2 regions of the Aerococcus viridans genome follow, and region 1 is predicted to be linked to the other one. Evidence: riboswitches for the same ligand, from Rfam matches in the RefSeq annotation. Region 1 holds a riboswitch; the other holds the start of a gene.
What was found. A riboswitch is a leader RNA that binds a small molecule or an ion and turns the genes downstream of it on or off. The one in region 1 is predicted to bind FMN.
Positions count from the first base shown of each region.

Region 1 (16,285 bases):
TTTTGCCAATATGTTACACCCATCCTTGACCACTCATTATTGGTATATAGCTGTTTACATGCAGTTTATGGTCATTTGGCCACTATTCTTCAAGGTTAGTCGACGCTTCACCAAGACCAAATGGCAATCCGGTTTGGTCATGCTCGCTGCCGCGCTTTTGTCAGGAATTTTGATGGCGATAATCTTCACACCTGGTGAAGACCCATCAAGAGTTTACTACGGTACGGATACTAGATTCTTCTCTATCGCTCTTGGTGGGGCTGCTGCCCAATTGTTGGATATGGACCAGCTGGCTACTTGGTTGAAGGATCGTATTGGTCGCTTTCACCACTTTATTGTTGATGTGGTGTTGTTGGGCTTATTGGCTATACTCACTTACGGGATGCTCCACATGCTTGATGCAGCGACATTCACCTATTATGGCGGAATGTTTGGCTTTAATTTATTAGCTGCTGTAATGATTGCCTTGTTGACTTATAAAGGCTCTTGGGTTGGTTTTCTATTGAAATTTAAACCCTTGCGGTGGTTAGGCCAACGTACATTCCATATGTATTTATGGTATTATCCAATCAATGTGCTGTTTCATATGGTACCAACCAGTCAGAATTGGTTTACCAACAGTATTTGGCCTCAAGTCATTTTAATCATCATCCTGTCTTGTTTATCTTATGCCTTGCTAGAGGAAAAAAGATGGCCGGTGCCAATTTTTAATGAAGTCCGAAATAATCAACCCGTCCGTCTATTTACCAAGGTACGTAACTTGTTTAAAGAGCCGGCACCCTGGTTGACCCGCATTTTATTCTTAGTGTTTACCTTCATATTCCTTGGTGGTGCAAGTGCTGTTGCAATTTCTAAACCAGCAGATAATGTGACTGTAGAAGAACAGCAAGCAGCTGAGCAGGCAAAGAAGATTGAAGAACTGAATAAACAAAGGGCTGAGCAAGAAAAACAAGCTGACGCTAGTCTTTCAACTTATAAAAAGAACTTAAGTGAGGCATCATTAGGATTTTACCAAGGTATTCCTGATGAGCAAGCTCGCTTTGCGTATCAGCTATCTGTGACTTTCATTGGTGATTCCTTAATGGTGGGCGAATCAGAAGGTTTGTATACTTTGTATCCTAATGCAATTGTGGACGCTGCGGTTGGCCGCCAGTTATATACCTTAATTGGCTATCCAGCTAGCTTGGACGCGCAGGGTATGCTAAAAGATGTCGTTTTGGTTGACCTAGGAGCCAACGGTGGCTTTACGTCAGCTCAATTGTCTGACTTCTTAGATGAGATTGGACGGGACAAGACGATTTTTCTAGTGAATACGCATGTTGACCGCCCTTGGGCAGATGATGTCAATAAGACGTTAGCTGAAGCGGCCAGTGACGATAATGATACCATCCACTTATTGGACTGGCATGAATACTATAGTAACCACGAGGAAGCATCCACTTGGTTGAGCCAAGACGGGGTACACTTTAATCCTGAGGGTGGGCAAGTGTGGTTACAATTTGTGACAAATGGCATGTATCAAGTCTTGAAAAAATAATATTGAATTGAAAGGCAATTGCAAGATTTATATGCAATTGCCTTTTTTACTAGGAATATTAAGGGTATAATGGCCCATATAAAAGCATAATTAAGAGGATGGAGGCAATGCGCATATGGGTGAGGATAAATTGTTGTATACGACACGGGTACATAATGATCAAGGACTTAAGGGAACGGCCTGGGTTGAAGGGGATAATGCGTTGCGGGTCCAAACGTCAAGTCCTTTGAAAGTTGATGAGCCTGGGACTAACCCAGAACAACTGATCGCCTTATCATGGGCGACGTGCTTGAATGCGACCATCGAAATTGCTTTAAACCGACACGGTATCAAGGGTGTGGCCAGTGAAGTTGTCGTTCAAGTGGACTATAAATTAAATCAGGAAACGACCATTACTTATTTTGATTTTAAAGTAGATGTCTACCTCGATTTACCACGTGACCAGGCGGAAGCAATAGTCTATGAGGCAGAAGGACGGTGTCCGGTATCTCAAATCATCGGTGACTATGCTTATAAGGAAATGGTGATTCACACTAACGATCATGGGGATGACATAAAGGGATAAGGTGTCTTGACATCTGATCATTGCTTTTAATGGTGGATTTTAGTAGACTAAACTAAGTGAAAAACAAATGAAATGTCTTCAGGGCAGGGTGCGAGTCCCGATCGGCGGTAAAGTCCGCGAAATACCAGCTGCAATAGGTGATTGAACTAGTGGAATTCTAGTACCGACTGTTACAGTCAGGATGGAAGAAGCGTATAGCAGGATGAACGAGACGGCGAAGCAAGTGGTTAGCTGGATTTGGGCTTCTTTGACAAACTCTTCCAAGTAACATTGGAGGAGTTTTTTCTTAAATATTTAAAGTGAGCGAGGGAACAAGATGGCGAAACCGATTATTCAGGTTCAAGATTTGTCTTTTCAATATAGTCAATCAGATGAGAAGTTAGCTATAGATGGCCTATCAACGACTATCTATGAAGGTGAATGGTTAGCGATAATTGGCCATAATGGGTCGGGGAAATCAACCTTTTCAAAATTATTAGTGGGCTTATTGGAAGCCAAGTCAGGAACCATTCAGGTGGACGATAAGGTCCTTTCTATGGAGACCTTATGGGATATCCGTAGTCAAGTGGGGCTAGTCTTTCAAAATCCAGACAACCAATTTGTTGGGGCAACGGTTGAAGATGATGTGGCTTTTGCCTTGGAAAATATGGGCATGCCAGTTGATGAGATGCATGCCCGTGTTGAGTATGCCTTGAAACGGGTTAAAATGTGGGACTATCGCGACAAGGAGCCAGCAGCCTTATCAGGTGGTCAAAAACAACGAGTAGCTATTGCGGGTGTGATTGCTGTGGCACCGAAAATCATTATTTTAGATGAATCGACTTCAATGTTAGATCCTGAAGGTCGTGACGAATTGATGGCAGTTGTGGCGGATATCAAACAAGATAATGCCCTGACGGTGATTTCGATTACCCATGATTTAAACGAGGCGGCGGAAGCTGACCGGATGCTAGTCTTTAAAGAGGGGCAAATTATTAAAGAGGGTACGCCAGCTGAAATCTTTACTTACGGGAATGAGTTAACTGAGATTGGTTTGGATGTGCCTTTTTCCGAGCAACTAAAAAGCGCCCTTGCTAAACGCGGGGTGGCTGTGCCGGATGCATATTTTGATGAAGAAGGGTTGGGTGAATGGTTATGCAAATCGCATTTGAACAAGTAGGCTTTACTTACGGGGCGGGGACACCGTTCGCCAGTTTAGCCTTGCATGATATTAACGTGACGATTCCAGACGGTTCATATACGGCGATTATTGGTCATACAGGGTCAGGAAAGTCTACCATTACCCAACACCTTAACGCCTTGGTACAACCCACTGTAGGCCAAGTACGGATTGGTGAGACGGTGGTGTCAGCTGACTCTAAGCCAAAAGACTTGAAGAAAATCCGCCAACGAGTAGGAATGGTCTTCCAATTTCCTGAAGGACAACTATTTGAAGAAACGGTCATTAAAGATGTAATGTTCGGGCCTATGAATTTTGGCGACGATGAAGCGACAGCCCGCGAGAAAGCTGAAGCAGCCTTAGCAGCAGTGGGGATTGCCCCGACTTTATTTGAGCGGTCACCTTTTGAGTTATCTGGTGGGCAAATGCGTCGGGTAGCCATTGCTGGGGTGATTGCCATGAAACCGGAAGTATTGGTATTAGATGAGCCAACTGCTGGACTAGATCCAAAAGGTAGGATGGCAATGATGTCTATGTTCGACCGCTTGTACCGAGACCAAGGGTTGACGATTGTTTTAGTGACCCATCAAATGGAAGATGTGGCAACTTATGCCAACCACGTGATTGTGATGGATGGTGGGACTTGTGTGAAAGAAGGGGCACCGGCTGAAGTATTTGCAGACCCTGCTTGGTTAGCCAGCCACCAATTGGCTTTGCCGGATGCAGCTGACTTTGCTTTCGACTTACAAAATAAATTACAACGTTCACTTTGGGACAATGAGATAGAAGTCCCCTTAACTGTCGATGCTTTGGCTGATTTGATTGTAGACCGATTAGATTTACCAACAAGCGTCAATTCGGCTGCCAACACTAAGGAAGGAGACCAATAATAAATGAAAGATAAATTGATTATTGGCCGGTATATTCCCGGTAATTCCTTAATGCACAAGTTAGATCCTCGTGTAAAACTAGTTGGTTTAATTGTCATGATGTTATTAGTCTTTGCAGCAACCAATTTAACAACGAACTTAATCATGATTGCAGTGGTTACGAGTTTGGTCTTTTTAACTGGGATTTCTTTAGGGATATTTTTACGTGGTTTAAAACCCATGATTGCTATTATCATTTTTACGGTAGCCCTACAAATCCTCTTTACGCATACTGGGGACGTCCTGTGGTCATTTGGGCCACTAGCCCTAACAACTGGTGGTTTATCCAATGCGGCCTATATTTTTGTCCGCTTCCTATTGATTATTTTCCTATCGACGATTTTGACTTTGACTACTCAACCCCTGGCTATTACCGATGCCATGGAATCCTTGTTGAAGCCTGTTCGTAACATTTTGCCAGTCCATGAGATTGCCTTGATGTTGTCGATTGCCTTGCGATTTGTTCCAACCCTACTTGAAGAAGCGGATAAGATCATGAACGCACAGCGGGCACGTGGTGTGGACTTTTCAGAAGGCAACATCCTTGAGCGGGTGAAAGCCTTTATTCCAGTCCTCATTCCCTTATTCATTTCGGCCTTTAACCGGGCTTATGACCTAGCCACTGCCATGGAAGCGCGTGGTTACAAGGGCGGTGAAGGGCGGACCAAGTACCGTCAATTGCATTGGGGCAGAATAGATACCCTTGCCAGTATCGGTCTTGCTGTTTTGACCCTCGTCATGATTATCTTATAGCCACTAGAAGGAGGGCGCATTTTGCCTAGATTTAAAGTAACCTTGCAATACGACGGAACTCCCTTTGTCGGCTTCCAAGTACAACCAAATGGCCACACTGTACAAGAAGCCCTTGAAAAAGCCTTAAAGCTCATGTCAAAAGGCCATGATATTCAAGTGGTTGGGTCAGGCCGGACTGATTCAGGTGTACATGCCCTTGGCCAAGTCATTCATTTTGACTATCCAGCGGAAATTGGTGAGGAAGCGGTCTTAAGGGCAATGAATTCAATCCTTGATGATGCTATTCGAATCACTAAGGTCGAGCGGGTGGAAGATGATTTCCACGCTCGGTTTCATACTAACGGTAAGAAGTATATTTACAAGGTAGATACGTCCAAATTTCCGTCACCATTTACTAGACAGTATATGTACCACCATCCCTATCGGACGGACGTTACCCGAATGCAAACGGCCTTAAAGGACATTATCGGCGTCCATGATTTTAAGTCCTTCTGTTCGACTAAAACAGATAAAACCAACTTTGTCCGGGAAATTTACCGGGCCGAGGTGACGGCTGACCCGGATGCAGAAACCTTGACCTTTGTCTTTGAAGGGTCAGGCTTCTTGTACAATATGGTCCGGATTTTGGTGGGCACAACGCTTCAAATTGGGGACGGGTTAAGACCAGTTGATGAGATGAAACGGTTGATCACAGCCGAAGACCGGAATGAAGCAGGACCCACAGCAGCCGCACATGGCTTATATTTAGCGGAGGTTTATTACCTAGGACCAGAAGACCGCCGGCAGGTTTCCGAGGCTTATAGCGACTATAAAGCTGGTTTAGGGACTCCTGTGGATGCAAGTGTGGACTTAGATGTAAATTCAGATGAAGACTTTTAGGGACGGTCGACAAATTTGATGATGATATTAATAAGAATAAGTTCTTCAATCTTTGGTCACAAATTTTATATAGCTTAAAATGCAAAAACTCGATACAATATACATATCAAATGGTATCGAGTTTTTTATTTTGCCTTGATGTCAGAAGGAGTCCAACATGAAGAATGTAAAAATTGCTTCCTTGAAGTTCGGGGAGGATAGACCAAAAATTATTATTCCCTTAGCCGAGGATAATGCTGTAGATATTATCAACTGTGCCAATTTCTACCGACGTCAACCAGGCGATATGGTGGAATGGCGGATTGATTACTTTGAGGATTTCGACGAGCTGGAAGAGTTGGCTGAATTGAGTAAACGGGTGAAAACCTCTATTCAAAAGCCCTTACTTGCCACCTTTAGAACCTTGAGCGAAGGCGGGGAGTCAGCTATTGGCAAGAGCCAGTATGTTGAAATGTATCGGTATTTAATCCAAGCTAAGGCTGTCGACGCTATTGATATCGAGTTTGAGCGAGGCCAGGACATCTTAGACAACCTGATTCCTTACGCTCACAAACACCAAGTCAAAGTCATCGTTTCCTACCATGATTTTGTGAAAACCCCCTTGGAAAATGATATAGTCAAGCGCCTACAAAAGATGGGTCAGTCAGAGGCGGATATTGTGAAAATGGCCGTCATGCCCCACGATGAAGCGGATGTATTGGCTTTGATGAATGCGACCCACCAAGCGTCCACATTAATCGACCAACCCTTGATTACCATGTCGATGGGCCGTTTAGGCAAGATTACCCGAATTGCCGGGGAAATCTTCAAATCAACGGCTAGCTTTGCCACTATAGAAGGTATGTCGTCTGCTCCTGGGCAAATGGACGTTGAAGATGTGGAAGAATGCATGAACTTGTTGAATTTACGTGCAGATGACCTGGATGATGACGATTTCTAGGATAATTTGTCTCTAGGGGTGGAGAACGGCCATTAAGTAAGGAAAATGCGCATATGACAAGAGAGGATTGTAGGGTAAAACCGCAGTCCTTTTTGCTTTCAAAAAAATTTTCATTAAAGCTTTGATTTTTGATATAATCATGTAAAACTTTACTACTAGTTTCCTTAACTATATAATATAAAGATGAATCATCAAAAAATTGAGAAATTAGTAAATATTAGGAGACTTATATGACTTTAGAATTTAAGGCAAAAATGCGTGGAAATGTCCTTGTTGGTGTGAATCCGATGGGGTTGAAGCAAGAAGTAAACAATCAAATTCAATATGTTAAAGACCAAGGGACCTTTGAAGGACCGAAGAAAGTTTTGGTATTAGGAGGCTCATCTTCTTATGGATTGGCTAGTCGGATTAACCTAGCCTTTGGTGCGGGGGCAGATACGATTTCAGTTTCCCACGGTGGGGGACCACGATCTGAGAAAAACCTTGGTAAGCCAGGTTGGTATAACAATATCTTTTTTCGGCAAGCAGCGGAAGCTGAAGGGTTAATCGCCAAAAATATCATGGCAGATGCCTTCTCTAACGAAGCGAAGGACCAAGTGATTGACTTCATCAAGAATGAATTCGGCGGAAAAGTAGACTTTGTGGTTTATTCATTGGCTTCAGGACGCCGTACAGACCCAAATACCGGAGAAACTTACAATTCAGTGATCAAATCAATCGGCCAAGAAGTTGTGGGACCGAACGTCAACCTACAAAAAGAAACTTTCTTTGAACAGGTGCTTGAACCGGCTACAGAAGCTGAAATTGAGGACACTGTAAAGGTTATGGGTGGTGAAGACTGGCGGATGTGGATGAATGCCTTACAGGAAGCGGACGTGCTAGCTGAAGGCGTTGAGACCGTTGTTTATTCTTATTTAGGGGCTGAATTAAATGAGTCATACTACAATAAGGGAACGTTGGGTCGCGCTAAAGCGGACTGCGATAAGGCTGCAGCTTTAATAAATGAAGATTTAAAAGACATCAATGGGAAAGCAACAGTTGTTGTGGCAACCGCTGTAACCACTAAAGCTTCATCAGTGATTCCATTCTTCCCAGTTTACTGCTTAGGTCTTTTTAAGGTCATGGAAGCGCGAGGCCAACATGAAACGCCAATTATGCATATTGACCGGATTTTCCGCGATATGTTGTTTGGTGACCAGGCAGAATTTGACGAAGAAGGCCGTTTACGCCCAGATTCATGGGAATTAGATCCAGAAGTACAAGCTGAAGCCAAGGTTTTAATTGAGCAAATCAACCAAGATAACTTCAATACAGATTTCACAGCTTGGGATACCTTCATGAAAGAATTCTTGAATTTAAATGGCTTTGAAGTGGATGGTTATGAAGAGAAACCAGTGACTTATGAAGCATTAGTGAATTTAAAACCCTAAATAGCGATCACCATCAAGCACGATAAGGAAGACGCGTTCGACTTATCGTGTTTTTTGCTATAAAAAGCTCAGAGAACTAAAATCCCCTGAGCATGATGCATATTAAAATAGTTTATCTCTTGTTAACGGATGCTTCGTAAATGGTATCAATAGCACTGGCTAGTAAGTCATTGAATTCGTCATCTGCTTGGCTTGCTCGTAAATCGGATGCGAGGGCACGTGAGAATGACGCGATCATGTCATGGTTTTCCGCCAATAGTTCATTGGCTTCTTCACGAGTGTAACCACCTGATAAAGCCACTACACGAACAACGTTAGGGTGGCTGGCTAGTTCACGGTAAGTATCTGGTACTGTAGGGATTGTCAGCTTCAACATGACTAAGTCATTTTCCCCTAATTGATCTAAATGTAATCGGATTTCTTCAGCTAATAATTCTTCGATGGCTGCTTTGTCTTCAGCCTTGATATTCACTTCAGGTTCAATAATCGGTACTAAACCTGCATCAATAACTTGTTTAGCGACTTCAAACTGTTGGTCGACAACTTCTTTGATGCCGACAGGGTTAAATGCGAGAATATTAGACCGTTCCTTAGTACCGAAAATACCGCGATCATTTGCACGTGCTAATAGGTCGTCAAGGTCTGGCATATCTTTCATTAATTGTACGCCATTAGCTTCTTCAGCAAGTCCTTTATCGATTTTAAGGAAGGGGACGATCCCTTTGTCAGCTAAGTATTCTGCGCTGTATTTACCGTCTACTTGGCGGTCCATGGTATTTTCAAATAGGATAGCGGCTAGAATTTTGTCGCTAGTAAAAGCTGGACTGGTCATAATTCGCGTCCGCATTTCATGGACTTTCGCGAACATTTCGTCTTCATTGCTGTAGGTATCTTCGGCTACACCATAGGCTAAGAGGGCTTTTGGTGTTGAACCACCTGATTGGTCTAGGGCAGCGATAAATCCAGGGGCATTTGACATGCGTTCTAATTGTGCTTGATTGATTGACATATTGAAAATTCCTCCTTAAAAATTAGCGGTGGTATCATTTCGTCACTTATTATTATGAACCTATTATTTTAAAAATCCAAAGAAAGACACTTGAGAAGAAGGATAGGCAACTTATTTCTGGTAACTTTTGGGGTTTTAGTGGTAAACTTATTTAAGAAAATTACCATTAAACTAGGAAAGAAGGATATGCCGGATGACAACAGAGAACACATTCCCAACCCGCGACCAAGTAGATGTAGCAACCACTTGGGACCTCAGCCAAATTTTTGAAGATGAAGCAACTTTTGAAGCGAAATTAGTTGAATTTAAAGACCAAGGACAAGCCTTCAAAGACAATTACGAAGGCAAATTAACGGACGCTAAAGATATCGCGGAAGCTGTTTTGGCAGCCTCTGATATCCAAGTATTGGCATCACAATTGATGCACTATGCCTTTTTAGCGGTTGAAGCTGACCGGACCAATTCACAAGCAGTCTTGAAATTGCACAAGGTTTCTTCTGCTAGTAAAGAAGTCCAGGAAGCCATGCTCTTCTTCCAAAATGCTTTACTAGAAAAGCCGGCAGCAGAACTAGCAAAAGTGAAAGAAATTGCAGCTGAAACTGCAGACTATATTGCGGAAGTTGAGCGCCAACAACAAATCTACCTAGGCGCCAAAGTGGAAGATGTCTTATTCCAGTTCGACCAAGCCCACGAACAAAATTATGAAATCTACAACAATGCTAAATTAGCGGACTTAACCTTCCCTAATTTTGAAGTGGACGGTAAGACTTATCCATTAAGCTTCGTTTTATATGAAGATAAATACATGTTTGAAGAGGATACGGCCGTTCGTCGCGCAGCTTTTGATGCATTTTCAAAAGAATTGGCTAAATACCAAAATACCTTTGCGACCACTTACTACGGCCATGTTTTACAAGAGAAGGCCCAAGCCAATATCCGTGGCTACGAGTCAGTGATTGACTATCTACTCTTTAGTCAAGATGTTAATCGTGACCTATATGACCGTCAAATCGATGTCATCATGGAGAAATTGGCACCCGTTATGCGTAAATATATCAACCACGTTAAAGAAGTACGCGGCTTAGATAAAATGACTTATGCAGACTTAAAGATTGGTTTGGATCCGACTTTTTCAAAATCTGTTTCATTTGAAGAATCAGAAGCCTACGTTAAAGAAGCCACAGCTATCATGGGCGAGGACTACTTTAACGAAATCGCACCAGCCTTCACTGACCGCTGGGTAGATTACGCCCAAAATGTGGGTAAATCAACTGGTGGATTTGCAACCATCGCTGCCGGTGTTCATCCATATATCTTAATGAGCTGGACAGAACAATTGTCTGATGTCTATACCTTGATTCATGAATTGGGTCATGCAGGGCAAATGAGCCGATCTGAAGCCAATAACTTGTTTATTTCAAGTGAACCCAGCTTGTATGTGATTGAAGCGCCGTCAACTTTCAATGAGTTACTATTAACTGGCTACTTACAAGCCAATGGTGAAGACGGCCGTACCCAACGCTTTGCCTTAGCCAATATGCTAACCAACACATATTTCCATAACTTCATTACACACTTGTTAGAAGCGGCCTACCAACGTGAAGTTTACCGACTAATTGACAAGGGTGAAGCCTTCACAGCTGAAACCCTTTCTGACTTGAAAAAAGGGGTATTAGAAGCTTTCTGGGGGGATGCTGTAGAGATTAATCCGGGTGCTGAATTAACTTGGATGCGTCAACCACATTACTACATGGGCTTATATTCTTATACTTATTCAGCAGGCTTAACGATTGCTACACAAGCCTACTTGAATATCCGTTCAGGTGAAGATGATCAAGCCATTGAAAAATGGATTAACTTCTTGAAATTGGGGCGGATTAACCCAGTTGAAGCTGCAAAAGTAGCGGGAGTGGATATTGCAAGTGGTGAACCATTAGAAAATACCATAGCCTTCTTAAACGACACAGTTGACGCTATTATTGACTATTCAGCGAAACTGGCTTAATGAAGACTAGGGATTGCCACAAATAGATGGAGAGAAAGTTTGGTGAATAGATGATTTGGGTATTTTTCGTAGCAGCTCTTTTGCTACTGATTACCAGTAATTATATGTACAAAAAAGAGCAGAAGCGTATCTACCTCGTCTTCGGTGTCCTCGCGGTTGTGCTATTAATCTTCTTTATGGCTTTCTTTGTACTTTATAATATGCAGGGGGCTTAAAGCTTGAATTGCTATCTAAGTAGAATCCTATTTTTTGGATTCTACTTTTTTATTTATAACAAAAAGTTGGTGCAAATTATTTATGCGTCAACATGTGAATATTTAAGCCTTTAATAGGAGAAATCTGCAACAAGGTAAAGCTCAAAGGATTCACTTTAACTTCTCGGATTGATTGAAGTGAGGGATCACTGATAATTTTGCTATCATTTTTTATTGAAAGTTTACTAGGAGTTTCATCTTAATCGCTAAAGTTGTCATATATGAAAATAAAATAATTAACGACGCTAACTAGAATACAACAATTAGAATGTAAAAAAGAGGTTGGCGTGGGGAGCCAAGGCGTTTATATGGCCTTCTTGCTTTTACACAATTATATGGACTTTATCCTTGACGCTACCCATATTACTCAATAGATTAATATCAAATGGTGAAAATCAACGAAAAAAGGAGATCTATCAAGCAATCTCCTTCCCAATAAATCTCCTCTTATATTAAGTTATTTATGAACATTGATTTAAGCTAAGCTTCCGATATCACAATCTCATCATCCACTAAATCAGCCTTCAAGTTTTTGACATCTAAGTGGTCAAGGTAGAAATCCGTTACCTTATCACGAATTTGTTGTTCAATTACTCGGCGTAACGGCCGCGCACCCATTGCTTCATCATAGCCTTGTTCCATCAGCCAATCTTTGGCCGCTTGGGTTACCTCAAGTTTGATGGATTTTTTGGCTAAAGTTTTTTGTACATCCGCTAACATCAAATCGACAATTTTACTTAAGTCTTCCTTAGTTAGATGTGAAAATTCCACGATTCCATTAAAACGGTTCAGAAATTCTGGGCGGAAAAATGGTGCTAACTTATCCATTAATGACTGATCTTGTTGCTTGTCACCACTTAATGATTCATTACCAAAGCCAGCATTAGAAGTAGCAATAATAATCGTATTTTTGAAATTAATGACATTGCCTTGTCCATCCGTTAAGCGCCCATCATCCATCACTTGTAACAGTAACGTTAATACTTGTGGATCAGCCTTTTCAATTTCATCTAATAATACAATAGAATATGGATTACGCCGAACCCGTTCAGTTAGAGTATTAGCATTATCTTCATAACCTACGTATCCAGCCGAGGTACCAATTAATTTCGACACAGCTGTACGATCAGCATATTCACTCATATCTAGCCGAATAATCGCATTTTCATTTCCAAACATATCTAAGGCTAATTGCTTAGCTAATTCAGTCTTTCCTACGCCAGTTGGGCCCACAAACAGAAAACTTCCAATCGGCTGATTACCCTCTGAAAAGCCCGCACGGTTACGCCGAATTGCTTTTGCTACCATTTCAACCGCTTCATCTTGACCGATTACCTTACTTTTCAGACGCTTATCAAGATTTTTCAAGCGCTCAATATCATTAGCGCCCATTTCAGAAACTGGTATACCAGTTAAACGTTCAACCGATTGTGCCACATCATCAATCGTGGCAGTGATTTTTTCTTTTTGATCCGTTTCTTTAATTTTTTGCTTGGTTTCCTCGATCGACTTCTTGATATCAGCGGCTTTTGTAAAGTCCTCCGATTTAATGGCGGCCTCCTTAGCTGCCTCTAATTTTTTAAGGCGTTGATCCAATGTCTCAACATCAGTTGGCGAATTTTTAGCCGCTAAATGCGCCGCAGTCATGTCGATCAAATCGATAGCTTTATCTGGCAAAGTGCGTTGTGGTATATATTGGATTGAATAATCCACAGCCGCCTTCAAAACATCATCTGGTAATACAACATGATGATGTTTTTCGTACAGCTCTTTAACACCTTGTAATATACGGAAAGTGTCAGCGGCCGTTGGTTCATTAATCACCACATCATTGAATCGCCGTGCCAAAGCCGCATTTTTCAAAATAGTATTGCGATATTCATCTTGAGTCGTAGCCCCGATTACACTCAGCTCGCCACGTGACAAAGCAGGTTTAATGATATCAGCCAATCCTTTGCCACCATCTTCACCACCAGTGGCACCCGTGCCGAGAATCTGATGAATTTCATCGAAGAATAGAATAATATTACCAGCTGCTTTAACTTCCTCTACCAGCTGTTTAATATTTTCTTCAAAAGAACCGCGATATTGAGTTCCTGCTTCTAAAGACGATAAATCAATCGAATAGATTTCTTTATCTTGAATCGTTTCTGGAACTTTACCAGCCACAATTGCTTGTGCCAGACCTTCAACGACTGCAGTTTTACCTACACCGGCATCACCGACTAAGATTGCATTATTTTTCGTTCTACGACTCAAAATTTCTGCAGTTTCTTGAATCTCATTCTCGCGTCCAATCACTGGATCTAGTAAGCCATCACGAGCCTGTTCCGTCAAATTAGTCCCTAACTTTTCTAAAATCCCTCCTTTTTTAACAGCCTGTTTACCATCTTTAGATACTTCTATTGTTTTATTATTTTGGGGTAGCTTACCAGTTGCTCGGTATTGAGTAAACTCATCCGGTGTTAACGATTGTCCATTAACTAAATACTGTGCACGCGCCGAATTTTGATTATCCATGCGCCGAAATAATTGATTGAAAATATCATCCATATCATTGTTGAAAAAAGGATCATTTCCGTAAAAATTTGCCATATTACAACACCTCCATAAAAATTCATATGTGTGACTTAGTAATCATAATATCTTTTAACTTATAATTTAATTGTATCACAATTTTTATGTATCGCTAAGTAAAACGCCTCCATACGATTTACACTTAGAGCAATCTATAGTAAAGAAGTGTTAAGCGTATCAGACTAAGAATTTGCTTTTTCGTGGGCTTCGTTTGCCAGAACGTCCTTTGAAACTTCGTTCAATTCATTGCCTCATTTCTTTTATTATTTAGGATACGGATTAAAGCGTACTCTTTGCCAAAAAATATTGTTAATAGGAACTCGATACAGATTAGACAGCTCATTTAAAAGAGAAAATGGAATATCAGAACTATCTTTTTCATATTTGGACAACGTTTGATAATGCACATCAGCAGCTTTAGCGGCTTCTTTGCTAGAGAATCCAACATTAACGCGCGCTGCCTTTAACGACATAGCAGATTATTTTGGCGTATTGAAGTCTACGATTGATCCGCGGTATGGCGAGATATCGAAAAATTTAATACCTGTTGAAAAATATAGACAGATTCCTGTTTTGAGAGAAAATTGCTTGTGGAGACCCTATATTAGCTGAAGAAATTATTTAAGAATATAGAGAAGAGATAGACGAAAACTTGCACAAAAATAACCCGAAAACTAACAACACTCTTTTTTTTTGAGTGTTCAGTTTTCGGGTAGAGATTCAACCTCTTTTGAAGGATGATAGATTTTTGATTAGGGATTATTCACCAAAGTATTTGAATGCGATTGCTTGTCCTTGCTTGATTTTGTCCCATTGGTTTTTGTGGGTTAATTCGTTACCACCGTCGCATGAGGCAAAGCCACATTGGTGGGATAGGTATAATCGATCTTTTGATACATATTTGCTAGCTTCTTCTAAGCCGTTAAGGGCGCGTTCTTCATCGTCTAAGTCAGCTGTTTTTGATGACAGTAAACCTAATACAACTTCTACTTGGTCGTTGTCTTTAAAAGCTTCTAATGCGTCGATTGAACCAGCACGCTCGTCGTCCCACTCTAAGTAGAAACGGTCGTAACGTTGGTTTTTCAAGAAATAATGAGCAATTTTCTCATACGAACCGTCAGCTATGTGTCTAGAAGCGTAGTTACCACGACAGTTGTGGGTATATACTTTTAAACCTAATTCATGACCGTAATCAATAATTGCATTGTTAATAGCTACATAAGCTTCTGCACTGGCTTTAGCTGCCTCAGCGTCCCAAGTACCATCTTCATTTCTGAATGGTGAGTTTGAAGCATCCTCTGCATGGATAGTCCATAAACAGTCATCTAATTGGATGATCTTGCCGCCTTCTTGCACGTATTCGTCTAAGAATTCTTTGTAGGCCTTGATTAAACCTTCTCTTAATTCATCTTGTGATTGGTATACTTGGTTATAAGTTTGCAGGTTTAAACCTAAATCAACATACATATGACCTGGTGAAGGGATACAAACTTTCACATCAGCATCTGAATCATTTAAGGCTACTAAACGTTTGTAGTGGTCGATGAAGGGATGATTTTTACCTGATAATGGTTTGAAGATTTCAATCCCGATGTCTTTACGTGTTTCAAATGGGGTTTCGTTGTCATGGTCAACAAAGATATACCCTTGGTCAGCAATGAAACGACGTACGCCGTCAAAGCCCCAAACGAAGTCTAGATGCCATAATGATTTTGAGTATTCGCCATCTGTAATTTCTGGGAAGTCTAACTCGATTTCTTTTTTTACGATATCAGCAACTGCTTCGTCTTCTACTTTTTCATAGTTGTCGAAATCTTGGTAGAATGGATATTGAATATCGTCGCGTTCCTCGATTTGACGTTTGTAGGCTAATAAGTCTTCTGGACGTAAGAATGAACCAACTGTAAGGAATCGTTTAGAAGTTTGTGTTTGTGTCATAATAATGCTCTCCTTTTTCGATAAATATTTTTGAACTTGTTATGAGTATATGGGTCTGGCATAATAATTACAAATAACTATTATATGTCGGTTTTCATAGTTTGAAACTATGGTAAGGAGTGAGCGTATGCGGATTGAAGATTTGCAGTATTTTATGAAGGTTGTTGAAGTGGGAAATATGACGCAGGCGGCCAAGAACTTGTTTATTGCCCAGCCGTCTTTGTCGAAAGCCATGGCCAATTTGGAGTCTGAGATGGGGGTAACCTTGTTTCAGCGGACGGCTAAGGGGACGGTTCTGACGGTGCAAGGG
Region 1 covers NZ_CP014164.1:437,781-454,065, forward strand. Annotated here, with positions in the region: gene AWM76_RS02095 (acyltransferase family protein) at 1-1,537, shown strand, start outside; gene AWM76_RS02100 (OsmC family protein) at 1,653-2,102, shown strand; FMN riboswitch at 2,173-2,298, shown strand; gene AWM76_RS02105 (energy-coupling factor ABC transporter ATP-binding protein) at 2,419-3,261, shown strand; gene AWM76_RS02110 (energy-coupling factor ABC transporter ATP-binding protein) at 3,237-4,151, shown strand; gene AWM76_RS02115 (energy-coupling factor transporter transmembrane component T family protein) at 4,155-4,943, shown strand; gene truA (tRNA pseudouridine(38-40) synthase TruA) at 4,965-5,822, shown strand; gene aroD (type I 3-dehydroquinate dehydratase) at 5,980-6,762, shown strand; gene fabV (enoyl-ACP reductase FabV) at 6,993-8,192, shown strand; gene AWM76_RS02135 (fructose bisphosphate aldolase) at 8,305-9,201, opposite strand; gene pepF (oligoendopeptidase F) at 9,395-11,206, shown strand; gene clpL (ATP-dependent protease ClpL) at 11,941-14,055, opposite strand; partial or broken gene AWM76_RS10330 (helix-turn-helix transcriptional regulator) at 14,276-14,510, opposite strand; partial or broken gene AWM76_RS10335 (LexA family protein) at 14,467-14,659, shown strand; gene AWM76_RS02155 (uroporphyrinogen decarboxylase/cobalamine-independent methonine synthase family protein) at 14,797-15,975, opposite strand; gene AWM76_RS02160 (LysR family transcriptional regulator) at 16,103-16,285, shown strand, end outside.

Region 2 (16,285 bases), 350 kb from region 1:
GCGCTGAAAGCTGGACTACTAGAAGTTGTTGGGAAATATCCGGGTCAAACCAGGCTTCATTTCACAATTGTGGCGAGTCAGGAAAACTACTGGTTGTCTGAAAAATATGCCATTAAAGTGACGGAGGAATCCGTTACAGAATTGGTTGCTGTCTATGGCGAGGGAAATGTGGTTGTAAAATAAGAAAAATCCTTGTATATCTTTGCACAAATTGATAAAACGTAAGACATTAGCTATGAAAAATGGTAGAATAACACTGTAAATAAATTAATTGAGGTGGAAAAATGGGAAAACGTATAGGAGTTTTAACTAGTGGTGGAGACGCCCCTGGTATGAACGCAGCTATTAGAGCAGTTGTCCGTAAAGCAATTCATGATGGTGATGAAGTATTCGGTATTCGCTACGGTTATCGTGGCTTAGCTGAAGGCGACATTTTCCAAATGACGGAACGCGATGTGAGTGATTTGACTGCTCGTGGAGGTACCATGCTTTATACTGCCCGTTATCCTGAATTTCAGGATGAAGAAGGCCGTAGACCAGCGATTGAACAATTAAAAAAACATGGCATTGACTCTTTGGTTGTAATCGGTGGGGACGGTTCATACCGAGGTGCAGCAGCATTAGCGGCAGAAGGTATTCAAACTGTCGGTATTCCTGGAACAATCGATAACGATATTCCTGGTACCGAGTACACAATCGGTTTCGATACCGCTTGTAACACTGCTTTAGAAGCTATCGATAAAATTCGTGACACAGCTACTAGTCATCTTCGTACATTTGTTATTGAAGTGATGGGGCGTAATGCAGGTGATATTGCCGTTTGGACTGGTATCGGTTCAGGGGCTGAACAAATCATTATTCCAGAAGCAGAATTTAATATGGATGATATTGTTGCAAACATCGAAGACGGTCGTCGTCGCGGTAAGAAACACTCTATTATTATCCTTGCTGAAGGTGTAATGGAGGGGCATGAATTTGCTGATAAACTTTACGAATATGATGACTATCATGCACGTGTTACCGTATTAGGTCACGTTCAACGTGGTGGAGCACCAACAGCTCGTGACCGTGTATTGGCAGCGCTGTTTGGCTTCAATGCTGTGGAATTGTTACATAAAGGTGCCAGCGGTATTTGTGTAGGTATTAGTGGTGAAAAGATTATCTCTACTGATATTAATGAAGCATTGAAAACAAAAGGGCACTCTCATACGTCTCAAGTAGACCTATACAATATCAACTCAGAAATTTCATTTTAATTTTTTCTAAGAAAGGATGCATTAATCATTATGGAAAAAAATACCAAGATTGTATGTACCATTGGACCCGCATCGGAGTCTGTAGACACTTTAGTTCAACTGATTGAATCAGGTATGAACGTTGCTCGTTTGAACTTCTCTCATGGAGACCACGACGAGCATTTAGCACGTATCAACAACATCCGCGAGGCTTCAGAAAAAACTGGTCGCCGCGTTGCAATCTTATTAGACACTAAAGGTCCTGAAATTCGGACAAACAACATGAAAGACCACAAACCTGTAACATTGGTTAAAGGTTCTGAAGTTCGCGTATCAATGACAGAAGTTGAGGGTGACGAAACAAAATTCTCAATTACATACACTGAATTGATTAATGATGTAGAAAAAGGTTCTCATATCTTAATTGATGATGGTTTAGTAGACTTATTAGTAACTGATATTGACACTGCAAATAACGAAATCGTTACTGAAGTACAAAACACTGGTGTCATCAAAGATAAAAAAGGTGTTAACGTACCGGGCGTTTCTGTTCAATTGCCAGGTATTACTGAAAAAGATGCAAATGATATCCGTTTCGGTCTAGAAAATGATATTGACTATATCGCAGCGTCATTTGTACGTAAACCAAGTGATGTCCTAGAAATCCGTGAAATCTTAGAAGAAACTGGTAACGAATCAGTTCAAATCATCCCTAAAATCGAAAACCAAGAAGGTGTAGATAACTTAGACGATATCTTATCTGTATCTGACGGTTTAATGGTTGCTCGTGGTGACTTAGGGGTAGAAATCCCAGCTGAACAAGTACCAGTTGTACAAAAAGACATGATCCGTAAATGTAACTTAGCTGGTAAACCAGTTATTACAGCTACACAAATGTTAGATTCAATGCAATCTAACCCACGTCCAACTCGTGCAGAAGCATCTGACGTTGCGAACGCAATCTTTGATGGTACTGACGCAATCATGCTTTCAGGTGAAACTGCTGCCGGTGACTATCCAGTAGAAGCAGTTCAAACAATGAACCGTATTGCATTAGTAAGTGAAGGACGTAAAGAAGCGAAAACTGACATTGGTTCATTAAAACCAAGTACAGAAGGTGACATGGCAGAAGCAATCAGCCAATCTGTTGCTTACACTGCTCGTAGCTTACGCGTTTCAACAATTGTTGCAGCGACTGAATCTGGTCACACAGCGAAAATGATTTCTAAATACCGTCCAAGCGCTAAAATCATCGCTTTAACTTTCTCTGAAAGCCAAGCACGTAAATTAGTTTTAGCATGGGGTGTAGAACCATTTGTTGTTGAAAAACCAGCTTCAACTGACGAAATGATGTCATTAGCAGGTACTGTAGCGAAAGAATCTGGCTACGCTCAGGATGGTGATACAATTATTATCTCTGCTGGTGTACCAGTTGGTGAAAAAGGTACTACTAACTTGATGAAAATCCAAGTTATTGGTGAAAAATTAGTATCAGGTTCAGGTATCGGAGAAAAATCTGTTGTTGGTCATGCAGTAGTTGTAGACAACGCCGCAGATGCAGTAGCTAACGTAAAACCTAACTCTGTATTAGTTGTGAAATCAACTGACAACGACTACAATGAAGCAATTAAAAATGCTGCAGCAGTAGTTGTTGAAAAAGGTGGATTAACAAGCCATGCAGCGGTATTAGGTGTAGAAAATGGTATTCCAGTTGTTGTAGGTGCAGAAAACGCAACTTCTTCAATTGAAAATGGCCAATTAGTAACAGTTGATGCTCGTCGTGGTATCGTTTATAACGGCGCAACTACAACTATCTAATCTTGCTTAACCTGAGTCACTAAAATCTATTATTCGGACATTTAAAAAGTGTTGACTGAGCTTTCTTAGCTTGGTCAGCACTTTTCTTTTTGCAAAAATGATACATTATATTAAATGTTTCGACTGAATCTTCATTATTTTCTAATTTTTGTACAAATATAATTGCCCCTATTGGAAATAAAGGCTAAAATGAATAAGAGAAATTGAAAAATTAGGAGGAAACAGTACATGCTACGTTTCATTACAGCTGGCGAATCACATGGTCCATTAGAAACTGCGATCATTGAAGGCGTTCCAGCAAACTTACCAATCGATATAGATAAAATCAACGAGAATCTTGCTCGCCGTCAAATGGGTTATGGTGCAGGTAATCGTATGAAAATTGAAAAAGATCAAGTGCGCATTACTTCAGGTGTTCGCCATGGATTAACTTTAGGTTCACCAATTACGTTGATTGTTGAAAATAGAGACTTTAAAAAATGGACTGAAATCATGAGTGCAGAAGATGTAGAAGAGGGTATTAAAAAACGTCGTACTGTACATCATCCACGCCCGGGGCATGCTGACTTAGTTGGTGGGATCAAATACGGTTTTAAAGACTTACGTAATGTTTTAGAGCGTTCATCTGCTCGTGAAACAACAATGCGTGTAGCTGTTGGTTCTATTGCCCAACAAATCTTAGATGGCTTAGATATTGAAATCATCGCTTACGTTAAAGCTTTGGGTGGCGTTGAAGGTAAGGTTAATGCAACAAGTCTTTCTTATGAGGAAATCCGTCAAACAACGGATGAATCAGAATTAAAAATGATTGACCATTCAATTGAAGAAGAAATCAAAGCGAAAATTGACCAAGCAAAAAAAGATGGCACCACTTTAGGTGGGGTTATCGAAGTAATCGCAAAAAATGTTCCTGCTGGTTTAGGATCGTACACACACTGGGACAAGAAATTAGACGCTAAATTAGTAGGTGCTATGGTATCGATTAACGCCTTTAAAGCGGCTGAAGTCGGTGATGGTGTTGAAGTGGCTAGCCGTTTTGGTAACGAATTAATGGATGAAATTGCCTACGACGATACACAAGGTTTCTACCGTTTAACCAATCATATGGGTGGTTTTGAAGGTGGTATGACAACTGGTATGCCAATTATTGTCCGTGGATACAAAAAACCAATTCCAACACAATACCATCCATTACAATCAGTGGATATTTACACCAAAGAACCTTACAAAGCGTCGATTGAACGTTCTGACATTACGGCGGTACCACGTGCAGCCATTATTGGTGAGACAGTAATCGCTACTGAATTAGCCCAAGCAATTTTAGAAAAATTCCCACATGATGACTACAATGAATTAGTTAAAGCAGTAAACAACTACCGTGAATACGCTAAAAACCCTGACATTTGGCAAAATGAAGGAGAGTAAGACATCCATGAAAGAATTAATGATTGATGCCAATCCATTAGAAGGGACAATAACGATTCCTGGTGATAAATCAATTTCTCACCGGGCGATCATGTTCGCTTCTATTGCTAAAGGCACCACAAAAATTGAAGGCTTTCTACATGCGGAAGACTGTATTTCAACTATGAATATCTTCCGTGATTTTGGTGTTCAAATTGATGAAGAAGCAGATGGGTCTGTCATCGTTCACGGTAAGGGTATTGAAGGCTTAACAGCACCAAATCATGCCTTAGATGCTGGAAACTCCGGTACGACCATGCGTTTACTGGCAGGACTTTTTTCAGGATTCCCATTTAAAATTAAAATGACTGGTGACGAATCTCTATCAAAGCGACCAATGAACCGTGTTATGCTACCATTACGTCAAATGGGGGCATCGATATCTGGTTCAGAAGGTAGCGAGTTTGCGCCTTTGTATATCCAACCAGTTGACCACTTAAATGCCATTGAATATGATATGCCAGTGGCATCTGCCCAAGTAAAATCAGCTATCTTACTGGCAGGTTTATCTGCTAAAGGTACAACAATTATCCATGAAAAAGAGCGGTCACGTGACCACACTGAAAACATGTTAAAAAACTTTGGCGTTGAACTAAAAGTAGACGATAAAGACATCTATCTAGAAGGTGGTCAAAGCTTAACAGCTACGGATATTACAGTCCCAGCAGATATTTCTTCAGCAGCCTTCTTCATTGTTGCTGCACTATTAGTTAAAGGGTCTAAACTCCACATGCCAAATGTTGGTTTAAATCCAACCCGAGCTGGGATTATTGAAGTCTTGCACAATATGGGTGCCAACATCGAAACAAGCTTGCATGAAGGAGGCTTGAGCGGTGACTTAACTGTTTCTGCCAGCGACTTAAAAGCAACAGAATTTGGTGGCGACATTATTCCAGCATTAATTGATGAAATTCCAATTATCGCTTTAGCGGCTACCCAAGCGGAAGGTCGGACAGTGATTCGCAACGCTGAAGAATTAAAAGTAAAAGAAACTGACCGTATTCAGGTCACAGCCAAAGAATTAAATAAAATGGGTGCCAACATCGAAGAAACTAAAGATGGCATGATTATTACTGGTCCAACACCATTGCACGCAGCGGATGTGGATAGTTACGGTGATCACCGTATTGGTATGATGCTACAAGTTGCTGCTTTATTGGTAAAAGAAGGAACTGTCAACTTGGCTCGCCCTGAAGCAGTCAACATTTCTTTCCCAAGCTTCTTCGATGACTTAGCCGCTTTAAGCAAGTAAGTCACCCAATTGAAAATGGAAGGTTGATCAAAGGATGCCAATCATATTAACAGGATTTATGGGTGTCGGAAAGACAACAGTCGGGTGCATTTTGGCCAACAAGTTAGGTGTCCCATTTGTGGATATGGACTTGTATATTGAGACCTGTCGAGGTCAGACGATTGCAGAAATATTTGAACAAATTGGAGAATCGGGTTTTAGATTGTTGGAGTTTCAAATCTTGACTGAATTACTAGAGGCTGAAGAAAATGCCGCTTTAGTGATTTCAACCGGTGGTGGTATTGTGGAAACGGCGGAGTGCCGCCAACTGCTAGCCCAACATGAAAAGGTTTTCTACTTACAAGATACCTTTGAAACCTCGTGGCAACGGATTAATCGTGGTGGTCCCGGTAACAATGACCGCCCTTTAGTCAATGCCAATAGTAAAAGTCAAATGGCTGCCAAGTATGAACGCCGAATTCCTTTATACGAGGAAGCGTCGAATTACCTACTGGATGTTCGTCAAACCGATGCACATGAAACCGCAGAAGTAATTAGGAAAATGTGTGAAACGGAATAATTAAAATGTACTTGTGTAAAAAGGAGGCGTCAGCTTAAGTGTGGGCCTCCTTTTTTCATGCAAAAAAAGGCGTAACAGTGACAACTTATACATTATTTGTGTAATCGACGTTTACCTTTAGTTGAGAATCGAGTATAATCAGATGTTTGAAGAATGAAGCTGCGGCCAAGTAATTAATAAATATGATACAATGAGGTTAACAAGCAAAAGCACCGTTTTAAGGAGAAAAATATATGAGCGCACAATTAGGTACCGTTACTACAGCGTTGGTAACCGATCAAAATGACAAATTTTATTCAGTACAAAAAGAAGGTATTACTTACCAGCTTGATAAGAGTGAAGGGGATTACCAATTAGGTGATGCAGTCCAAGGTTTCATTTATGAAAATATGAAACACACTAAAATGATGACCACCCAATTGCCTGACGTTCGTCAAGGACGTTATGGTTGGTCGACTGTTACTGCAGTTCGTAAAGACTTGGGGGTCTTTGTAGACATTGGTTTAGCGGACAAGGAAATTGTGGTTTCTTTAGATGACCTACCAAGTGAAAAACACTTATGGCCGAAAAAAGGCGACCGCTTATTTATCCGTTTAGAAGTGGATAAAAAAGAACGGATTTGGGGTAAATTAGCTGAAGACCAAGTTTTCCAACAAATTACCAACAAACTATCACCCCAATCAAAATCTTGGACCAACCAAGAAGTGAAAGGAACCGTCTATCACGCAAAATTAGTGGGGACTTATGTAATTACAGATGACTATTTCCTAGCCTTTATCCATGAAAGTGAACGCTTGGAAGAACCACATCTAGGACAAGAAGTACAAGGGCGTGTCATCGGTATCGGACAAAATGGGAACTTAAATATGTCCTTGAAGCCATTAGCCCACACGGTAATTTCTGAGGATGCACAAATGATTTTGGCCTTGTTACAACGCCAACCGAATCATTTCTTGCCATACCACGATAAATCGAATCCAGATGATATCCGTGAATACTTTGGTATCTCTAAAGCACAATTCAAGCGTGCCTTAGGAAACTTATTGAAGAACGGTCAAGTTGAACAAGTTGAAGGCGGCATCCGTCTTAAATAATGAGTCATTAAAGGTTTATCAGCGTAGTTTGATGCATTTCATTTCCTTGAGAAATTACATCACCCATCAAGTAGATAAACCTTTGACTATATATGTTTTTGTTAATTGAAGAAAGGGTAAGCATGAAGCTAACTGAAGTGATTGAAGATTTTTTAAATACCATGCGTGTAGAAGAAGGGTTGGCAGAAAATTCCATCATCTCCTACAAGCAGGAATTAAACCGAATGATGACCTATTTAAATCGACAAGGCATTGAAAAGGTCCAAGTCATTAGTCAGGATACAGTGTTAGACCATTTAAAGTGGATGGACGAAGACCATTTGGCCACGTCAACCCGGTCACATTACGTGTCAACCTTGCGTCATTTCTTCCGCTACCTAAAATTGGATGGGGTCATCGAAGACAATCCAATGGAGAAGATTTCTTTACCCAAGAAAACCCAACATTTACCAGCTGTTTTAACCTTAGACGAAGTTGATCGGATTTTAGCGACGCCAGATATCACTAAGCCACTAGGGTTGCGGGATAGAACCTTGCTAGAAACCCTGTATTCAACCGGCATGCGGGTATCTGAAATCATCCATATTAAACTAGAAGATATCCATTTAGATATGGGCTTTATCCAAACCATTGGTAAAGGGGGTAAAGAAAGACTAGTCCCAATCGGTGAGATGGCAGAAGACTGGATTAACAAGTATCTAACAGAAGGGCGCCCAAAACTAGTAAAAGATGAAGACGAGACCCAGGGCTATTTATTCGTGAATAACCGGGGTAAACCTTTGTCTAGACAGGGTGTTTGGAAGAACTTGAAGAAGATGGTGATGATGGCTCATATCACTAAAGACATCAGTCCCCATACCCTGCGCCATTCCTTTGCTACCCATTTACTTGAAAATGGGGCGGATTTAAGAGTTGTCCAAGAACTCCTTGGCCACTCTGATATTTCAACAACGCAAATATACACTCATATTCATGCCCAACATATGAAGGATATTTATAATCAAAATCATCCGCGGGCATAAAAATACAAGGAATGTTTGCATAACCACATACTTAATTAAAAAGGCAGGATTATCCTGCCTTTTTTTGCATGTTTTCAGAAAAGGGTTATTTATTCCCTGGTTTGAAACCCTAAATTGTTTCATGTAATTTATAATGTATATAAGGGTATAATAAAATTCGTTGAATTACCTGGATCTTCTGTCTCCAACGAGTCATTTCGGATGACCAAGGGAAAGAAACAAAGAAAACATAAGAAAGCAAAAGGAGGCGAAAGTGTATGTTACAAGTAGAACATCTACGAAAAACCTTCGGCAGAGTTGTCGCAGTAGATGATGTATCATTTGAAATTCAACCGGGCACCATACTTGGAATTGTTGGCCAGAATGGATCTGGCAAAACCACAATTTTTCGAATGATTCTAAATTTTCTAACACCAGAAAATGGGGGCCAAGTTAAATGGGACGGTCACCCCTTACACATGAAGAAAGTGTATGACACGGTGGGGTACTTACCCGAGGAACGTGGACTTTATGAGACCATGACCATTGAAAAACAAATCATGTATTTTGCCCGCTTGCGTGGCATGAAAAAGAAAGAAATCAATGCCAAAATTGATGAATGGCTAGAAAACTTCAATGTTAAAGGCGACCGTAAAGATAAGATTAAAACCTTATCCAAAGGGAACCAACAAAAGGTCCAATTGATTGCTACCTTAATCCATGAACCAAAATTGGTCATTTTAGATGAGCCATTTTCAGGATTAGACCCAGTAAATGCTGGCTTTTTGATGGAAGGTATCCTACGACTGCGCGATCAAGGCGCATGTATCATTTTTTCAAGTCATAATATGGCCAACGTACAAGATGTTTGTGATTCAGTTGTTATGATTCATAACGGAGAACAGAAACTGTACGGGCAAATTAATGATGTGCGTAATGCCTACGGAAAAACAAGACTGTTCATCCAAGCTGAGGGCTGGGATCAAGAAGCCCTAGCCACATTAGAAGGGGTAGAATCGGTTAGTCAATTGACAACAGGGGAATATAAGTTAGTCCTAGCAGATGAAAATATAGGGCCTGAATTATTTAAGACCATCTCAAATGGCGAATACATTCAATCCTTTAGCCAACAACCGCCAACTTTAGATGAAATTTTTAAAATGGAAGCAGGTGGACGTCATGAGAAATAGTCGTTTAGGTATTATTATCGAAGAAGTCTACAAGAAAAATGTCATGTCATGGTCATTTATTATGCTATTACTAAGCCCCATCTTGATGGTCGCTGTGGTGGCTATCATTTCCGGCGTTATCAGTATGGCAACTGCTTCTGATTCAATCGGTACGGTTTCCATCATTGGTGCCAGTGACCAAACAGCCAGCGCAATTGAAATGGAAGACAATGGCCAGAACCAATTGATTTTTGACCAAGATGTCGACCAGGCAAATGAGGCGCTAGTTAACGAGGAAATTGACGGCTACCTAATCATTGACGAAAGTGATCCGGAAGCTATTCAAGCTGACTTCTACAAAAGTAATACCGGGAAGAACATCTCAACTACTGGCTTCCAGACTGTATTAGACAATATTCAATTATCCAACCGGTCGCAAGCATTAGGCCTGACAGAAGAAGAATCCAGCCATTTAATCGATTCAAACGTGGCCATCCAAAGCCAGACCATTGATTTAGAATCCGGTACCAGCGAAAGTGACCAGAATATTCAATCCATTGTACGAACAGGTGTCGCCTACCTTGTATCCTTTATCGTATTCATGTTTGTCATGAATTACATCTCCATCATTTCCCAAGAAATTGCCGTGGAAAAAGGATCACGCATCATGGAAATCGTTCTATCTTCCATTTCATCAACCACTCATTTTATGGGTAAAATGTTGGGGATTTTCCTTGTATTACTGACACAAGTTGCCTTCTATGCAATCTTACTAGGCGTCATCTTTATCCTGATCATGAACACGCCAATGCCAGCAGAATTACAAGCCCTATTAGGGGACGAAACAATTCCAGGCCTAGTATCTAACTCAGCATCTATCATTGCTTGGTCCAGCTTATTAGCCTTCTTGGGGATCATCACTTATTCAGTATTGGGTGCCTTCCTTGGATCACTTGTTTCAAATGTACAAGATGTAAATAAAATGATCACACCGATCATTCTATTGAGTATTATTGGTTTTTACATCGGGATGTTTGGACTAGGTTTCTCAAACAATATCTTAGTTCGAGTAGCCTCACAAATCCCATTCTTCACACCATTTGTCATGCCATTCAGAATAGCTGCTGAAACCGTATCGACCCAAGAATTAATCTTGTCGGTCATTATTTCACTACTATTCTCAATCCTTTGCCTATGGTTATCCGCCAACTTCTACAAGTCAAATGTCCTGACATACTCAGACAAAGGCTTATTCGGCACACTGAAACAATCTTATACTTTAAGACAAAGTGAGAAAAAGGTATAGCGACAACTATCTAGTCAGATCTGTTTAGACCTGGCTATTTTTATCGAAATCGATATGGGAAAGATTAACCATCGTGACGGACCACCACTTGTCATCGGCCATTTATTAAACTGAAACTGTGCGTTTTTTTGAAAGAACAAGTATACATCACCGTAGGTTGACGATTTATAATCAGGAAATTTGTTAAACATACATATATTTTACAGTTTATCCAAAAGGTACATTATATTATCAGCTAGCAAAAACATGCAATAACAAGTATGTAAAGCGTGCTTTTCGTAGTTGGGTTCGTTCGACCAGCTCAAGTCCACTTCAAATTAGTTTGCATCACACTGCGTATGATACGGCATTAATTTTCCAGTGTTATTGAGCTAAACGGTCTCTCTCGCAACTTTAAAAATTTTTAATAAAAATTGCCTTGATTGCTGATGTATGCTAATGTACTCTTACACATACTTTGTTATTATGCAAAAGTAAAAGGAGGGCAAAGATGTTAGTGCCTTATACAAGAAGATACGAGAAAATCGTAATGGGCCTATTATCCTACATCCCTGAGTTTAAAGAATTTTCTGAACTTACAGAAGAAATGGATAAAATTAATCAGCAAGAACGTAAAATCTATTTATGGAAAGAAGCTGATTCTGATAATATCATCGGTTTAGTAGGCTTCGACCAACATGATGATACAGATACTTTAGTCGTGCGTTATTTATCGATCAATCCTTCATTTAGAGAAGAAGGACTTACTTATGATTTATTAACGGCATTAAAGAAAGAATTTCCAGTGTACACCCTTACTGGGGTAATTTCTCTTTCAACTATTTTGTCAAAATGGACAAAACGTCGTCAAGAAGAGTTGGACAAGGAATTGGATAATAAACAAGAAAACACACCCCAAGTCTAGGAGAAAAGTGTCAGGATGAACGAACATACAAGTGAATTAACATTGGATCTAGCGGCCTTTGAGGGGCCGCTTGATTTACTATTACACTTAATTAAAGATTTAAAGGTAGATATTTTTGATATTCCCATAAATTTGGTTACCGACCAATATTTAGCCTATATTCATACCTATGAAGCCTTATCTCTGGATATTGCTTCAGAATATTTGGTGATGGCGGCTACTTTATTGGAAATCAAAACCCAAATGATGCTACCAAAAACGCCTAAAGAAGCGGTTGAGGAAGAAGATGATCCACGTGACTCATTAGTGGAACAATTACTTGCTTTCCAGCAATACCAGGAAGTTTCCCATATCTTAGCGGATAAACAGGCTGAACGGTCGTTGGAATATACCAAGCAACCATCAGACTTATCGGCGTATCAAAAGAAAATCCCTATGACGGGTCGCCAATTAACGCCTGATGACTTGTATAGAGCCATTCAAAAGATGGCCTTCCGCTTGAAAAATCTACAACCTATCCAAACCACGATTGCAGGTGAGACTTACTCAGTAGGAACTGCAATGGCGGATATTCGACAAGCCTTCGTTGAGGCGGACCGGGATGTATTGATGTTTCAAGAAGCCGTTTTTCTTGGAAAAATTCAATCGCGTAGTCAAATTGTGAGTATGTTTTTAGCAATTTTGGAATTAGTGAAGTCAAATGAGTTATACTTATACCAGGAAGACTTAAGAGCAGATATTCAATTGATTAGACGGGAGGAAAGTGAATGAATGCAGTCGCTGCAATAGAAAGTTTACTTTTCGTAGCAGGTGAAGATGGGATTGCCGTCGATGAACTTGCTAATTTATTAGATATAGGCCAGGAGTGGGCTTTATACTACGTGATGGTTTTGCGAAATCGTCTCCAACATGACCCCCAATCTGGATTAAGAATTACCGTTATTAACGAACGTGTTCAATTAGTGACTAAGGCAGCATATGGTGAAGTAGTGAAAAATTACGCGGTTTCTCCTTTTGCGACGAAATTGTCTCAAGCGGCATTGGAAACATTGGCGATTATTGCCTACCAACAGCCGGTCACACGAATGACGATCGATGATATTCGAGGTGTTCAGTCATCTAATATGATCCATAAATTACTAGAGCGAGATTTAATTATGGAAACGGGCCGTCAGGATTCACCAGGTCGGCCGATTATTTATGGGGTAACGTCTTACTTCTACCAATATTTTGGCTTGGAGTCCTTAGAAGACTTGCCGGACATTCACAATCTAGTCTTAGATGGCTCGGTAGATGAAGAAACCCTTTTTAAAATTGATGATAACGGTGAACCTGAGCAAAAAGATTTTAACCAGACAGACTTTAACCAAACAAAAACACAAGAAACGACTGAATAGGTCACCAATAGGAGTTATTTAAAGATGGAAAGATTACAAAAAGTGATGGCACACGCAGGTGTTGCCTCGAGACGTGAGTCTGAAAAATTGATTGCCGCAGGACGGGTGAAAGTAAACGGTGAGGTTGTGAGAGAGTTGGGCTATAAGGTATCTAACAATGACCGTATTGAAGTAGACCAAGTACCAATTTACAAAGAAGAGCCAGTTTACTACGTATTTTACAAACCAATTGGTGTAATTTCTGCAGTGAAAGATGACAAAGACCGGAAAGTGGTCACTGACTTTTTCCCAGGAATCGAACAACGGATTTATCCAGTAGGACGGTTAGACTACAATACCTCAGGACTTTTGTTATTGACCAACGACGGTGAATTCGCCAATACCTTGATGCACCCACGCTATGAGATCAACAAAGTCTATGTGGCTAAAGTTGAGGGTGTGATAACCGGAGAAGAACGTAAGCAATTAGAACGAGGCGTTGAAATTGACGGCGTGAAAACTGCTCCAGCGCAAGCGAAAATTCTTTCTGTTGATAAGGACAAAAAGACTACTATTATCGAGTTGGTTATCCATGAAGGGCGTAACCGCCAAGTCCGAAAAATGTTAGAAGCAGTTGGACATCCAGTTACTAAGTTGAAACGTGAACGTTACGGATTTTTAGACCTTAAAGGGTTGAAACCTGGTGATAGCAGAACCCTATTAAAACACGAAATCGAAGAATTGTTAGCAAATGCCAAGAAAAAGTAAGCATCCTACTTGAAAAAAGTAAGATACTTGCTATAATAGGTATTGTAATCAAATAAATTTGAAGCAATCTTCAGGGCAGGGTGAAATTCCCGATCGGCGGTAAAGTCCGCGACTCCCATTTGGGACTGATCTAGTGAAATTCTAGAACCGACTGTAAAGTCAGGACGGAAGAAGATGGGCGGACTATGTCTGTTTGCCTATACTCTTTTTACCTTGAAGGTGGAAAGAGTTTTTTTATTTCCACTTTTGAGTGCCAACCCCATGAAGTAGAAAAGGAGAGAAATTCACATGGGAAAAAATCACACTAAAGAAATCGTATTGGTCGCAATTGTCGGGGCACTATCATTCATATTGATGTTTATTGGTTTTCCAATCATCCCGGCCTTACCTTACTTGAAGGTAGACTTTTCACTTGTACCAATCTTACTCGTCGCATTCATTTCAGGACCTAAAAAAGCAGTTGTTGCCAGCCTAATCGCCAACGGTTTACATTATATGTATACAGGTGGTGAAATGGGGATTCCAATCGGTGACGCAACAGCCTTTATCGCGACTATCGCTTACATCTTGCCAATTTACTACTTATTGAAAGATCAAATGGCGACAGTTTACACAGGCAATAAATCAACGAAAGAAATGAATTTCGGCAAAACGATTGCTGCTTACCTAGCTGCAACCCTTTCTTTAACATTAGTAATGACTATCTTAAATTACTTCGTGATCACACCATTCTACATGCAAGTCATGAACTTTGATGTAGGTAATATGCAAACATATATCCTTGCGGGTATCATCCCATTCAACTTGTTCAAAGGGGTATTGGTTTCCCTTCTAGCACATTTCGTCCTAGTTCAAACCCTACCAACCCTAGTCAATCGATTCGGTACGCGCGAATATTCACACCATTAAAAGTGAAGCATGGTCAATTTTCTGGTATGATAGACCCAGAGAATCATGTCGGTAAAAAATAGTAGGAACGTTGGAGGGATAGGATTGGATACTTTATTAATGGCGATTGCTTTTAAAGCCCAAGCCCTACCCCCGAATTCCGTATATCAAGTGTTGATTGGCAAGCGAACAGCCACAACACTTTTTTTTGCATTTTCAAACAATTTAACTGCCTATTTCGGTCTTTATCCAAAACTTAAAAAAGACGCATGGATGTCCTATACCCAAAATGTAGCTAAATATATCTCGGTGGACGCTGTCTTACGCCAAAACGATCAAAACAATTATATGCATTTGTTAGTTGATGAGATCCTTCAAAAACGAAACGGTCTGATTATCCCAAGTCACCACCACAAGCACCACTTAGCCTTCAAATTATTGCTGCAAGTTCTATCCAATATTCAGGCCGAAAACCCACATTATAGCCCAATCGTCCAGGATTTGGAAGTTCAACAGCTGATCAAAGATTTTATTTCAATGGCCAAAAGTGCAGACGCGCCCCAAGTTGGCTTACAGGCTATAACCAAAAGCCTTCACCAGCAACTCGCTAAGGAACTATCTGCCTTCCCAGACCAGGCAGCTCTCATTTTCCTAGAACAGTTTGAAGGCGCCAAATTACCGGCACAAACCCTTGAACAAGTAGCAGAAAACCATCAGATTTCGAAGCGGGCAGTTGTCATTACCCAACAGGCCTTGATGGATCAAATCTATCAAAATTGGGTAAGTGGTCATACTTTAGGGGCAGAAACTCAATGGCTGCAAGTTTTTGCCCAAGGGGTTTTTAACCAATTCCCAATTTGGAATCAAACCACGCAAGATACTTTAAATTTAATCAACCAAGGTTGGTCACTTCAAAAAATTGCTGATAAAAGACGGTTAAAATTATCTACCATAACAGAACACATCATAGAAATTACCTTGAGTTTTCCCTGGATAATTCAACCAATTGTGGTTGAAGAACTTAATTTGAAAGACATTTCCCCCCTTGTAAGCCAAGAGCCAGATGAGAATTACGAGTCCTTTAAAGCGAGATTCGGCGAGAAAGATTATTGGTTATATCGGTATTGGCATATCGTCTACCAGAAAGGAGCCCATGATGACAGATTGGCATAAACGCCTGGAAGAAGTGACAGGTTACCAGACATTCAAACCCGGGCAATTGGCGAGTTTAGAGGCTTTAGACCGACAGGAAAACGTGGTGGCCATTTTACCAACTGGTGGAGGTAAATCTTTAATATACCAAATCAACCAATATAATGAATCTGGTGTAACGTTGATCATTTCCCCTTTGATTTCCCTGATGCAAGACCAAGTCAGTCAATTACAACGGATGGGATTAGGACGGGGCATTGCCTTAAATTCTACCTATGACCGCGGGGAACAAGCTTATA
Region 2 covers NZ_CP014164.1:784,773-801,057, forward strand. Annotated here, with positions in the region: gene AWM76_RS03785 (DNA polymerase III subunit alpha) at 1-183, shown strand, start outside; gene pfkA (6-phosphofructokinase) at 285-1,256, shown strand; gene pyk (pyruvate kinase) at 1,287-3,053, shown strand; gene aroC (chorismate synthase) at 3,282-4,478, shown strand; gene aroA (3-phosphoshikimate 1-carboxyvinyltransferase) at 4,486-5,769, shown strand; gene AWM76_RS03810 (shikimate kinase) at 5,804-6,328, shown strand; gene AWM76_RS03815 (CvfB family protein) at 6,562-7,422, shown strand; gene xerD (site-specific tyrosine recombinase XerD) at 7,545-8,444, shown strand; gene AWM76_RS03825 (ABC transporter ATP-binding protein) at 8,702-9,613, shown strand; gene AWM76_RS03830 (ABC transporter permease) at 9,603-10,898, shown strand; gene AWM76_RS03835 (GNAT family N-acetyltransferase) at 11,389-11,802, shown strand; gene AWM76_RS03840 (segregation/condensation protein A) at 11,818-12,573, shown strand; gene scpB (SMC-Scp complex subunit ScpB) at 12,570-13,199, shown strand; gene AWM76_RS03850 (pseudouridine synthase) at 13,224-13,946, shown strand; FMN riboswitch at 14,009-14,126, shown strand; gene AWM76_RS03855 (ECF transporter S component) at 14,235-14,855, shown strand; gene AWM76_RS03860 (helix-turn-helix domain-containing protein) at 14,940-16,007, shown strand; gene AWM76_RS03865 (RecQ family ATP-dependent DNA helicase) at 15,991-16,285, shown strand, end outside.
Region 2: linked by a shared signal. The riboswitch ahead of AWM76_RS03855 (ECF transporter S component) and the one ahead of AWM76_RS02105 (energy-coupling factor ABC transporter ATP-binding protein) in region 1 are both predicted to bind FMN.